2 regions of the Modicisalibacter sp. 'Wilcox' genome follow, and region 1 is predicted to be linked to the other one. Evidence: riboswitches for the same ligand, from Rfam matches in the RefSeq annotation. Region 1 holds a riboswitch; the other holds the start of a gene.
The links. A riboswitch is a leader RNA that binds a small molecule or an ion and turns the genes downstream of it on or off. The one in region 1 is predicted to bind thiamine pyrophosphate.

Region 1 (5,743 bases):
TCACCGCGGGAATGCGCGCCCATCGCCTCGAACACCGAGACGATGTCGGTGTGGTTCTCGCCCGGCAGGATGGTGCCGCCGTAGACGAACACCCCGGGCCGGTCGAGGCGCGCCAGGCCGATCAGGCAGCCCGGCATGTTCTTGTCGCAGCCACCGATCGCCACCACGCCGTCGAAGCCCTCGCAACCCGCCACCGCCTCGATCGAGTCGGCGATGATCTCGCGCGAGACCAGCGAGTACTTCATGCCCTCGGTGCCGTTGGCGATGCCGTCCGAGATGGTGATGGTGTTGAAGATCACCCCCTTGCCGCCCGCCGCGTCGGCACCGGCCCGCGCCTCGTCGGCCAGGCCGCCGATGTGGCTGTTGCACGGCGTCACCTGGCTCCAGGTCGAGGCGATGCCCACCTGCGGGCGGGTGAAGTCCTCGTCGGAAAAGCCCACCGCCCGCAGCATGGCGCGGCTGGCGGCCTTTCCCGGCCCGTCGACGACCGGGCCGGAGTAACGGCGACGCGGGTCCGGGGTGGTGTTCTGATCGCTCATCGGTCCTCTCCACGGCTGCTCGATGTCATTTCAACATAGCGCCTCAGTCTGGAAGCGGACCGGAGAGGACGCAAATCCGCGACGATGGCTATGTTGTCGCGGAGTTCCCCGGCTGGGCTATCCCGCCTGCCAGGCCGGGTGCGGGCGCGCCAGCGCCACCAGCAGCGCCACCGCGCTGGAAGCGACCAGAGCCCCGGCGAACGGCGCGAGCGTGGTTTCGCCGCCCGGGAAGCTCGCCGCCAGCAACGCGTCACCCAGGCTGCCCCGGGCGATCCAGTCCGGCAGGATGGCGCCGACCAGGCCGGCCACTGCGCCGGCGGCGGCGGCCGGGGCACTCATCCGCGCCCACAGCCCCATCAGCACCGGCACCACTGCCGTGGCACACAGCAGATCGGCGATCAGGAACAGTCGCAGCACCGAATAGCCCTGCAGGGCCACCAGCACCGCCGGCACCATCAGCGCCAGGGTGAGCCAGCGCGCCGCGGCCAGCGAGACACCGTGGCGACTCAGGGCCTCTCCCTCGCCGACCAGCAGCGAGGCGATGCCGTTCTGCAGGGTGTCGACGCTCGAGGCCACCAGCGTCACCGCCAGCACCAGCACCAGCAGGGTCAGCCAGGCCGGCGCCGCACCAAGCAGCGCAAAGAAGGGCATCGGCGGCTCGCCGAGGTCGGCGCCGCTCATCGCCGCCAGGATGCCCAGCCCGCCGACGACCGCCACGACCAGCACGGTGGTGACGCCGCCCAGCACCGCGCCACGCCCCAGCGCGGCACCGTCGCGGGCCGCCCAGACCCGCTGCCAGTAGCCCTGGTGGAAGAGGTTGGCCGCCGTCACCGCGATGACCAGGGTCACGGCCACGTTCAGCGCCTCGCCGGCCGGCACGCTCGGCATGGCGGCGCCGGCCGGCAGCGCGGGCAGATCACCCAGCACCGCGCCCGCCACCAGCACCAGCAGCACGCCCAGCAGCAACGCCTGCCAGCGGTCGGTGACCAGGCTGGCCCGCAGGCCGCCCCAGGCGGTGTAGGCCAGCGTGGTCAGCGCCACGGCCACGATCGCCACGCTGCCCGCCAGCGGCGAGAGCAGCGCGGTGATGCCGCCGATGGCACTCAGTTCGGCGGCCAGGAAGCAGGCCATGTAGAGCACCGACAGCAACGCCACATAGCGGCGCATGCCGGTACCGAAACGCTCGGCGGCAAACTCGCCGATGCTGCGTCCCGTCGGCAGCCGGCGGCGGATCGCCGGCCCGCACAGCGCCAGCACGATGAACGGCAGCGCCGAGCCGATGGCATAGCCGGCCAGGGCCACCGGGCCGACGAAGGCCCCGACTTCCGGCGGCGCGAAGAGAATCCAGGCGCCCATGCCGGACGCCAGGAAGGACAGGCCCAGCGTGGTGCCGCGCTGGGAATTGCGCGCCGTCACGTAATCGTCGAGGGGCGAATCGGCGCGACCGGCGCGCAGTCCCAGAATGGCAAACAGCAACAGGGCCGCGCCCAGCACGGCCAGGGTGGCAAGATACATGTCGCGCTTCCTCCGCCGGTATTGACCGGATCAGGTTCCAGGGTCTGCGCCGCGGCCGGCACACTCTCAGCCCCGAGCGGACGGGGCTCCCCTGGCGACGTTGAATGTCGGGATGATTAAAGTTTTGCGGATATCGGTCGATAGACACGATTATCCGTCCTGCATTCGATCCCTGCCGACGGCAACCCGCCGTCTCAGGGTCGTGAAGCGATCTCACTCTACCAGAACACCAGACAACGATCAGACCCGAGATCCCCATGCCATACCACGAAGCCCAGGAACACGTGCCGGGCCGCCTGCACCGACTCTTCGATGATCCCTACCAGGCCTTCGGCAACGACATTCCGGACCGCTGGAGCCACCTGCCGCGTGCCCTGCAGGCCCTGCTGGCCCCCGCCCTGGAGACGGACAGCCTGCGGCTTCGCGTCGTGCACGGCTGGGAAAACGGCGACTTCGACCCGCGCCACCTGCAGCACAGCGACCACGCCCTGACCTGCCTGGACGACATGCGCCAGGTGCTCGCCGCCTACACCTCGGCCCGGGCCGAAGGCCGACCGTCACCCTGCGACAGCGCCTCGCTGCTGGCCGAGCCCCTGGAAGACGCCATTCGCCGCGCCGAGGCCGCCGGCCAGCCGATCGACGACGCCACGCGGCACAGCCCCGCTCGCTGGCCGGCCTTCACGCAGGGCCTTTACCTGTACACCCTGTTCAAGGTCTACAACCGCCTGACCTACGGCGAGGACGATGACTACCGCTCGACGTACTGCCTCACCCCGCAGGGTGAACGCGAGATTCACGAGTTCCATCTCGAGGAAGGGGAGTTCGCGGTGATCCTGCCGCGGGACGCGGACCCGGACGTCGCCACCCTGCTGGTCCTGCACGAAAGCCAGCTGGAGCCGATGATCCAGCTGCTCGAGCGCTGCGGGATCGCCACCACGCGCCGCTGATCCGGCATCGGGCCCGCCGCATCGCGCGGCGGGCCCGGCCGTCAGCCCATCGAGATCGTGCTGTTGACGCCGCTGGAGATGTTCTCCGGCTCGAACCAGCGCGCGGTGACGGTCTTGGTCTGGGTCCAGAACTGGATCGCCTGCTTGCCGTTGGGCCCCAGGTCGCCGAGCTTCGAGGCCCGCGAGCCGGTAAAGCTGAAGTAGGCCACCGGCACCGGGATCGGCACGTTGATACCCACCTGCCCCACGTCAATGTCGGCCTCGAAGCGCCGCGCCACCCAGCCGGAATTGGTGAAGATCGCCGTGCCGTTGCCGTTGGGGTTGGCGTTGATGAAGGCGATGGCGTCATCGAGGGTCTCGACGCTCACCACGCACAGCACCGGGCCGAAGACCTCCTCGCGATAGATGGTCATCTCGGCGGAGACGTCGCTGAAGATCGTCGGGCCGACGAAGTTGCCGTCGGGATAGCCGTCGACCGTCAGGCCGCGGCCGTCGAGACGCAGCGTCGCGCCCTCGGCCTCGCCCTGGCCGATCAGGCCGAGCACCCGCTCCCGCGCCGCCGGCGAGACCAGCGGCCCCAGATCGGCGTCCTCCTGGGTACCGGGCCCGACCTTGAGCTGCCCGGCGCGCTCGACGATCTCGTCGAGCCAGTCGCGGGCCTCGCCGACCAGCACCAGCACCGAATTGGCCATGCAGCGCTGGCCGGCGGCGCCGAAGGCCGAGCCCAGCACGTTGTTGATCGCCTGGCTGCGGTTGGCGTCGGGCATCACCACGCAATGGTTCTTGGCGCCCATCATCGACTGCACGCGCTTGCCGGCGGCCCCGGCGCGCTCGTAGATGTGCGTGCCGACCCGGGTCGAGCCGATGAACGACAGCGCCTTGATGTCCGGATGGTCGCACAGCCGGTTGGCGACCTCGGGCCCGCCGTGCACCACGTTGAGCACCCCGGGCGGCACCCCGGCCTCGTGGGCCAGCTCGACCAGGCGCATGGTCGACGACGGGTCCTGCTCGGAGGGCTTGAGCACGAAGGTGTTGCCGGTGGCGATGGCCAGCGGGAACATGAAGCACGGCAGCATGATCGGGAAGTTGAACGCCGTGATGCCGGCGCCCACGCCCAGCGGCTGGTGCAACGAATAGACGTTGACGTCGCTGGCGACGTTCTCGGCGATCTCGCCGAGCTGCAGGCTGGTGATCGAGCAGGCATGCTCGACCACCTCCAGCCCGCGCCCCACCTCGCCCTTGGCATCGGGCAGCGTCTTGCCGTGCTCCTCGGTGATCAGTGCGGCGAGTTCCGCGGTATGCTCGCGAATCAGCGCCTGGAAGGCGAGCATGATGCGCATGCGCCGGGCCAGCGGCACCTTGCGCCAGGTGGTGAAGGCCTCCCGTGCGCTGGCCACCGCGCGATCGACCTCCTCGAGCGTGGCGAACGGCACCCGGGCGACCACTTCCTGGGTCGCCGGATTGAGCACCTCGCGCCACTCGCCGGACTGCGAGGGCACGGACTGACCATCGATATACAGCGCGATTTCACGAACGGGCATGTTGGCGGCTCCTGACGGAGCGAGCGCGGCAGCGGCCGGCTCGCCGATTGTGGTTGTTCTTCGCGCGGTGCCGCGGGTTGGCCCGGACAGACGCGGCGACTTATCCCCTCAAGATTAGCCACACGAGGATTCCCCGGACAATAGGCGGAGCTTCTCAGGTGCCGCAGATCAGGTACCGCAGAAGGTACGAAACACCCGCTCGCTCGGCGCCGCCGGCAGTGTGTACACTTCGCGACCGGGCTGCGCCTCGAAGGGCCGGGCGAGGACCTCGCGCAGGGTCTCGAAGGGCGCGAAATCGCCTTCGTAGGCGGCGGCCAGCGCCTCCTCGACCCGGTGATTGCGGGGAATGTAGAGCGGATTGACCGTGCGCATACGCGAGGCGATGGCGGCCCCGTCGGCGTCCTCTCTTGCCAGCCGAGCCTGCCAGCGCTCCAGCCAGGCCTCGAGGGGCTCGCGACGCTCGGTCAGTTCGAACAGGGCCGGGCGAGCCTCGGCGGATTCGGCGACATCGGCCAGCTGGCGGAAGCTCAGGGTGAAGTCGGCACCGCCGGCATGCAGCGCCTCGAGCAGCGACTCGGCAAGCTCGAAATCCCCCTCCTCCTCGCGCGCCAGGCCCAGTTTGGCACGCATCACCGCCAGCCATTCGGCATCGTACTGGCCGGGGCAGGCCTCGAGAACCCGGGTCGCGCGCTCGATGCCGCGCTGGCGATCGTCGTCGATCAATGGCAGCAGGGCCTCGGCGAAACGCGCCAGATTCCACTGCACGACACCCGGCTGATTGCCGTAGGCGTAACGCCCGCGCTCGTCGATGGAGCTGAACACGGTGCGCGGGTCGTAGGCCTCCATGAAGGCGCAGGGGCCGTAGTCGATGGTCTCGCCGGCGACCGAGGTATTGTCGGTATTCATCACGCCATGGATGAACCCCACACCCATCCAGCGCGCCACCAGGGCCGCCTGGCGCTGCTGGACGGCCTCGAAGAGGTCCAGATAGCGCGTTTCAGGCGGCTCTTCGTCCAGATGGGGATAGTGTCTGGCGATCGCCTCGTCGGCCAGGGTGCGCAGGGCATCGATGTCGCCCCGGGCGGCGAAGTACTGGAAGGTGCCCACCCGCAGGTGACTGTCGGCCACGCGGGTCAGCACGCCACCGGGCTCGGGGATACGGCGAAAGACCCGCTCGCCGCTGGCCACCGCGGCCAGCGAG
Region 2 (5,743 bases), on a different contig from region 1:
TCGCTGGCCGATCTGGTGCCCCGCAGCGCCCGGCTCGAGACCGAGGCCGGCGAGACCCGTTCGGTGGATGCAGCGCAGCTCAAGGTTGGCCAGGTGGTGGTGGTGCGTCCCGGTGATCGGATTCCCGCGGACGGCGAGATCCTCGAGGGCGACTCGGCGATCGACGAATCGCCGGTGACCGGCGAATCGGTGCCGGTGGCCAAGGGCGTCGAGGCTGCCGTCTACGCCGGATCGATCAACCGCGACGCCGTGCTGCGCGTCCGCGTGACCCGTCCTCCCGAGGACAACACCATCGCGCGGATCATCCGACTGGTGGAGGAAGCCCAGGAGGCCCGTGCGCCCACCGAGCGCTTCGTCGACCGTTTCAGCCGTGTCTACATGCCCATCGTGGTGGGGATTGCGGTGCTGGTCGCCGTGATTCCGCCGCTGGCCTTCGGCGGCGCCTGGGGCGAGTGGACCTATCGCGCCCTGGCGCTGCTGCTGATCGGCTGCCCCTGCGCGCTGGTGATCTCGGTGCCGGCATCGATCGCCTCGGCGCTGTCGGTGGGCACGCGCCACGGTCTGCTGCTCAAGGGCGGTGCGGTGATCGAGGCGACCGCCCGGGCCAGTATGGTGGCCTTCGACAAGACAGGGACCCTGACCGCCGGGCAGCCAGTGGTCACCGATGTCATTCCGGCCGACGAAGCGGGTGGGGCCGATGCCGTCACCGCGCTGGCCGCGAGTGTCGAGCAGGGCTCCAGCCACCCGCTGGCCGAGGCGATCCTCCGGCACGCGCAGGAACGCGAGCTGCCGTTGACCCGGGTGAGCGAGGCCAAGGTCATCGCCGGTCAGGGCATGGCGGCGCGCCTGGCAGGACGGCGTGTGCAGGTCGTCTCGCCGCGTCATGCCGCCGAGCAGGTTGCGCTGCCGGAGGCGTTGAGCGCGCGCATCGCCGAGTGCGAGCAGGCCGGCAAGACCGCCGTGGTGGTGATCGACGACGCCGTGGCGGTCGGCCTGATCGCGCTGCGCGACGAGCCGCGGCCGGATGCCGTCGAGGCGGTGCGCGCGCTGGACGCCATGGGCGTGCGCTCGCTGATGCTCACCGGCGACAACCCGCGTACGGCAGCGGCAATCGCCGGTGACATGGGGCTCGAACACCGCGCCGGGCTGCTGCCCGACGACAAGGTGACAATGATCCGCGAGCTGGCCGCGCGGGAGCGGGTGATGATGGTCGGCGACGGCATCAACGACGCCCCGGCGCTGGCCGCCTCGCATGTCGGCGTGGCGATGGGCTCGGGCACCGACGTGGCCCTGGAGACCGCCGACGGCGCGCTGCTGCGCAACCGGGTGGGCGATGTCGCGGCGATGATCGGCCTGGCCCGCGAGACCATGGCCAACATCCGCCAGAATATCGCCATCGCGCTGGGTCTGAAGGGGATCTTCCTGGTCACCACCGTGCTGGGCATCACCGGGCTGTGGCTGGCGATCCTCGCCGACACCGGGGCGACCGTGCTGGTCACGCTCAATGCGTTGCGCCTGCTGCGGGCCCGGCCCGGCGGCAGGGCGGAGCCGTCACCGACATCGAGGGAAGCACCGGCGAGTGGATCGCCGTTGGGAGCGTGAAGAGCCCTGCCGGGGATATGGACGTTTGCGCCAATGGCTCGGCCCGCGGAGCGAATCGTCGACAGGCCTGCGAGCGGGGCCGGCCCTCCGGGGCGCCATGAATCCTTCCCTGGAGGCTACCGACGCTATCTGACCGCCATGGATGGCGGGAATGCCGAAATGGGAGGGATCTCTTTTCGGCCTGGCGTCGGACCCCTCTTCGGACCTGTTCCCGATTCCCTTTAGCGTCGGGCCTAGGTGTCGTCATGAGATAGCCACGTCACAAGCCTTCTTACACCTCCTTGTACAGCTCGGCGCCCTGCTCGCGGAACTTCTCGGCCTGTTCCGCCATGCCGCGCTCGACCGCCTCGCGGTCACCCTCGAGCCCCTTGTCCTTGGCGTAGTCGCGCACTTCCTGGCTGATCTTCATCGAGCAGAACTTGGGCCCGCACATCGAGCAGAAGTGGGCCACCTTGGCCGAGTCCTTGGGCAGGGTCTCGTCGTGGTACTCGCGGGCGGTGTCGGGGTCGAGGCCGAGGTTGAACTGATCCTCCCAGCGGAACTCGAAGCGCGCCTTGGACAGGGCGTTGTCACGACGCTGGGCGGCTGGGTGGCCCTTGGCGAGGTCGGCGGCGTGGGCGGCGATCTTGTAGGTGATGATGCCGGTCTTGACGTCGTCCTTGTTGGGCAGCCCCAGGTGCTCCTTGGGCGTGACGTAGCAGAGCATGGCGCAGCCGTACCAGCCGATCATCGCCGCGCCGATGCCGGAGGTGATGTGGTCGTAGCCCGGTGCGATGTCGGTGGTCAGCGGCCCGAGGGTGTAGAAGGGCGCCTCGTCGCACTCGGCAAGCTGCTTGTCCATGTTCTCCTTGATCAGGTGCATCGGCACGTGGCCGGGGCCCTCGATCATCACCTGCACGTCGTGCCGCCAGGCGATGCGGGTCAACTCGCCCAGGGTCTCGAGCTCGGCGAACTGGGCCGCGTCGTTGGCGTCCGCCACCGAGCCGGGGCGCAGGCCGTCGCCCAGCGAGAAGGCGACGTCATAGCGCTTGCAGATCTCGCAGATCTCCTCGAAGTGCTCGTAGAGGAAGCTCTCGCGGTGATGATAGAGGCACCACTTGGCCATGATCGAGCCGCCGCGGGAGACGATGCCGGTGGTGCGCTTCGCGGTCAGCGGCACGTAGCGCAGCAGTACGCCGGCGTGGATGGTGAAGTAGTCCACCCCCTGCTCGGCCTGCTCGATCAGGGTGTCGCGGAAGATCTCCCAGGTGAGATTCTCGGCGACGCCGCCCACCTTCTCCAGCGCCTGGTAGATCGGCACGGTGCCGATGGGCACCGGGGCGTTGCGGATGATCCACTCGCGGGTCTCGTGGATGTTCTGTCCGGTGGAGAGATCCATGATGGTGTCCGCGCCCCAGCGGATACCCCAGGTCATCTTGTCGACCTCGTCCTCGATGGAGGAGGTCACCGCCGAGTTGCCCAGGTTGCCGTTGATCTTCACCAGGAAGTTGCGGCCGATGATCATCGGCTCGGATTCCGGGTGGTTGATGTTGGCCGGGATGATGGCGCGGCCCGCGGCCACCTCGTCGCGCACGAATTCCGGGGTGATCTCCTCGGGCAGGCGGGCGCCGAAGTTCTCGCCCGGGTGCTGGTGGCCGAGGATGCGCTCGACCTCGTCGGTCCCCAGCGCCTGGCGGCGCTGATTCTCGCGGATGGCGATGAATTCCATCTCGGGGGTGACGATGCCCTGGCGGGCATAGTGCAGCTGGGTGACGTTACGGCCTTCCTTCGCGCGGCGCGGGGTGCGCTGGAGGTCGAAGCGCAGGTTGGCCAGGCGCGGGTCGTTGGCGCGCCGGCGGCCATACTCCGAGGTCGGGCCGTCGAGGTAGTCGGTGTCGCCGCGGGCCTCGATCCAGGCGCGACGCAGCTCGGGGAGCCCCTTGCGCAGGTCGATGGCGGCCTCCGGGTCGGTGTAGGGGCCGGAGGTGTCGTAGACCAGCAGCGGCGGGTTCTCCTCGTCGGCACCGGAGGTGCGGGTCGGCGACAGGCTGATCTCGCGGAAGGGCACGCGGATATCGGGCCGCGAGCCTTCGACGTACACCTTGCGTGAACCGGGCAGCGGGGCCACGGCGGCGGCGTCGACGCGCGCGGTCTCGGCCAGGGCGTGGCGGGTCAGGGAGGTATCGTTGGACATGCTCTTGTGCTCCACACGGTCTGGGCGGCGCACAGCGTAGGCGGGAAGGAGCCGGATGGCGGACAGCACGGTTCGGGTCCTCCGCTTGATCCCTACGCCGGTACTAGCCGGATCAGGTTCATCGGGATCCACCGTGATGCCCGCGGGCATAGGGTGATCTCAGCCGGTTCCACCGGCACCCCGTCAAGCGTTGCGCGCAATTCACGCGCCGGAGCAGTCTGGTGCAGGGCGGGCGGCGGGTCAAGCGGCTGCGGTGAGGCTTCGTTGGCCGAAAGCGACCGGTCGCGGCGCGGCATTGCGGGTAATATAAGCGTCGATTCGATCACTACGCCGGGAACCCGCCATGCCACTGGATGCCTCGCTTCGCCTGTTGCTGCTTTCCGCCCTATGGGGTGCGAGCTTTCTGTTCATGCGCATCGCTGCACCGGCACTGGGCGCCTTCTCCACCGCCTTCTTCCGTGTGCTGCTGGGGGCGCTGGGGCTGATGGCGATTCTCGCGGTGTTGCGTGTGCCGTGGCGCTTCCAGGGCAGGGGGCGGGCCACGCTGCTGATCGGTGTGGTCAACTCCGGGGTGCCCTTCGCGATGTTCTGTCTCGCCGCCCAGGTGCTCCCGGCCGGCTATTCGGCGATGTTCAACGCCACCACGCCCCTGATGGGGGTGATGATCGGCGCGGCCTTCTTTTCCGAGGCAATGACCCGCGAGCGGCTGATTGGCGTCTCTCTGGGCGTGGTGGGCGTCGGCGTGCTGGTGCAGGCCGGCCCGGTACCCTTGAGCTGGCAGCTTGCGGGCGGTGCGCTGGCCTGCCTGGTGGCGGCGGGCTGCTACGGGCTGTCGGGCTTTCTGGTCAAGCGCTTCATCGCCGAGCGGGGCGGGCTGGATTCGCGGTTGCTGGCGCTGGGCACCCAGCTCGGCGCGAGCCTGGCGCTGGCGCCGTTGATGGTGACCGAGGTCGCGACCCGGCCGTCGCTGTCGACCTGGGTACAACCCGACGTCTGGGGCGCAATGCTGGCGCTGGGGCTGGCCTGCACGGCGCTGGCCTATCTGCTCTACTTCCGCCTGCTGCAGGAGCTGGGGCCGGTCAAGCCACTGACGGTGACCATGCTGGTGCCGGCGTTCGGCGTGCTCTGGGGGGCCTTGTTCCTCGGCGAGCGGGTGACCCTGGCCCACGGCATCGGCGGCGCGCTGATCGCCGTGGCGCTGTGGCTGATCCTCTTCAAGCCGGCACCACGGCGGGCAGGTGCAGCGCCGGGTGCCGGCGATCAGGCTTGAGCCACACCGGGTTCGACGCGCTGCCCGGCCTCGAGGTCGAGCAGCGCGCGCTTGCGTTCCAGCCCCCCGGCGTAGCCGGTCAGGGCGCCCTTGCTGCCGACCACCCGGTGGCAGGGCACCACGATGGTCAGCGGGTTGCGTCCGACGGCGGTACCCACCGCGCGGGCCGCGCCGGGCGCCAGCCCCAGCCGGTGGGCGAGTTCGCCGTAGGTTGCGCGTTCGCCGTAGGGAATGGCGGCGAGGGCTTGCCAGACGCGCTGCTGGAAGTCGCTGCCCGACGGCGCGAGCGGCAGCGAGAAGCGCTCGAGGCGCCCGGCGAAATAGGCATCGACCTGGGCCCCGGCCTCGGCAAGCAGGGGGGCGTCGCCGGTGGCCGCGTCGTCGATGTCGCCGAGAATGTCGTTGGGATAGTGGCGCTGGCCGACGAAATAGACCCCGGTAAGGGCGTCGCCCTCGGCGCGCAGCAGCATCTCGCCGAGCGGCGAGTGCATGCGGGATTGCCTGAGCATGGTCAATTCTCCCCTGAGGTGTCGACGGTCAGCCGGTAGAGCCCGGTCTCGCCGCTATCGCTGGTGAAGTAGACGGCGCCGTCGGGCCCCACCGCGACGCCCACCGGGCGGGCCCAGCGCCGGCCCGCGGCGTCCTGGAAGCCGGTGACCAGCGGCACCGCCTCGCCGTGGCGGCCGGTCTTGTCCAGA

Region 2: another riboswitch for thiamine pyrophosphate. It lies ahead of thiC (phosphomethylpyrimidine synthase ThiC); the one in region 1 lies ahead of G7A98_RS01335 (sodium:solute symporter).

What each region holds. Positions count from the first base shown of each region.
Region 1 covers NZ_WNXF01000001.1:301,449-307,191, forward strand. Annotated here, with positions in the region: gene ilvD (dihydroxy-acid dehydratase) at 1-539, opposite strand, end outside; gene G7A98_RS01335 (sodium:solute symporter) at 657-2,054, opposite strand; TPP riboswitch at 2,045-2,157, opposite strand; gene G7A98_RS01340 (hypothetical protein) at 2,312-3,001, shown strand; gene G7A98_RS01345 (CoA-acylating methylmalonate-semialdehyde dehydrogenase) at 3,043-4,542, opposite strand; gene G7A98_RS01350 (protein adenylyltransferase SelO) at 4,711-5,743, opposite strand, start outside.
Region 2 covers NZ_WNXF01000007.1:27,803-33,545, reverse strand. Annotated here, with positions in the region: gene G7A98_RS08255 (heavy metal translocating P-type ATPase) at 1-1,602, shown strand, start outside; gene thiC (phosphomethylpyrimidine synthase ThiC) at 1,874-3,775, opposite strand; TPP riboswitch at 3,848-3,968, opposite strand; gene G7A98_RS08245 (EamA family transporter) at 4,119-5,045, shown strand; gene G7A98_RS08240 (methylated-DNA--[protein]-cysteine S-methyltransferase) at 5,036-5,554, opposite strand; gene G7A98_RS08235 (PQQ-dependent sugar dehydrogenase) at 5,557-5,743, opposite strand, start outside.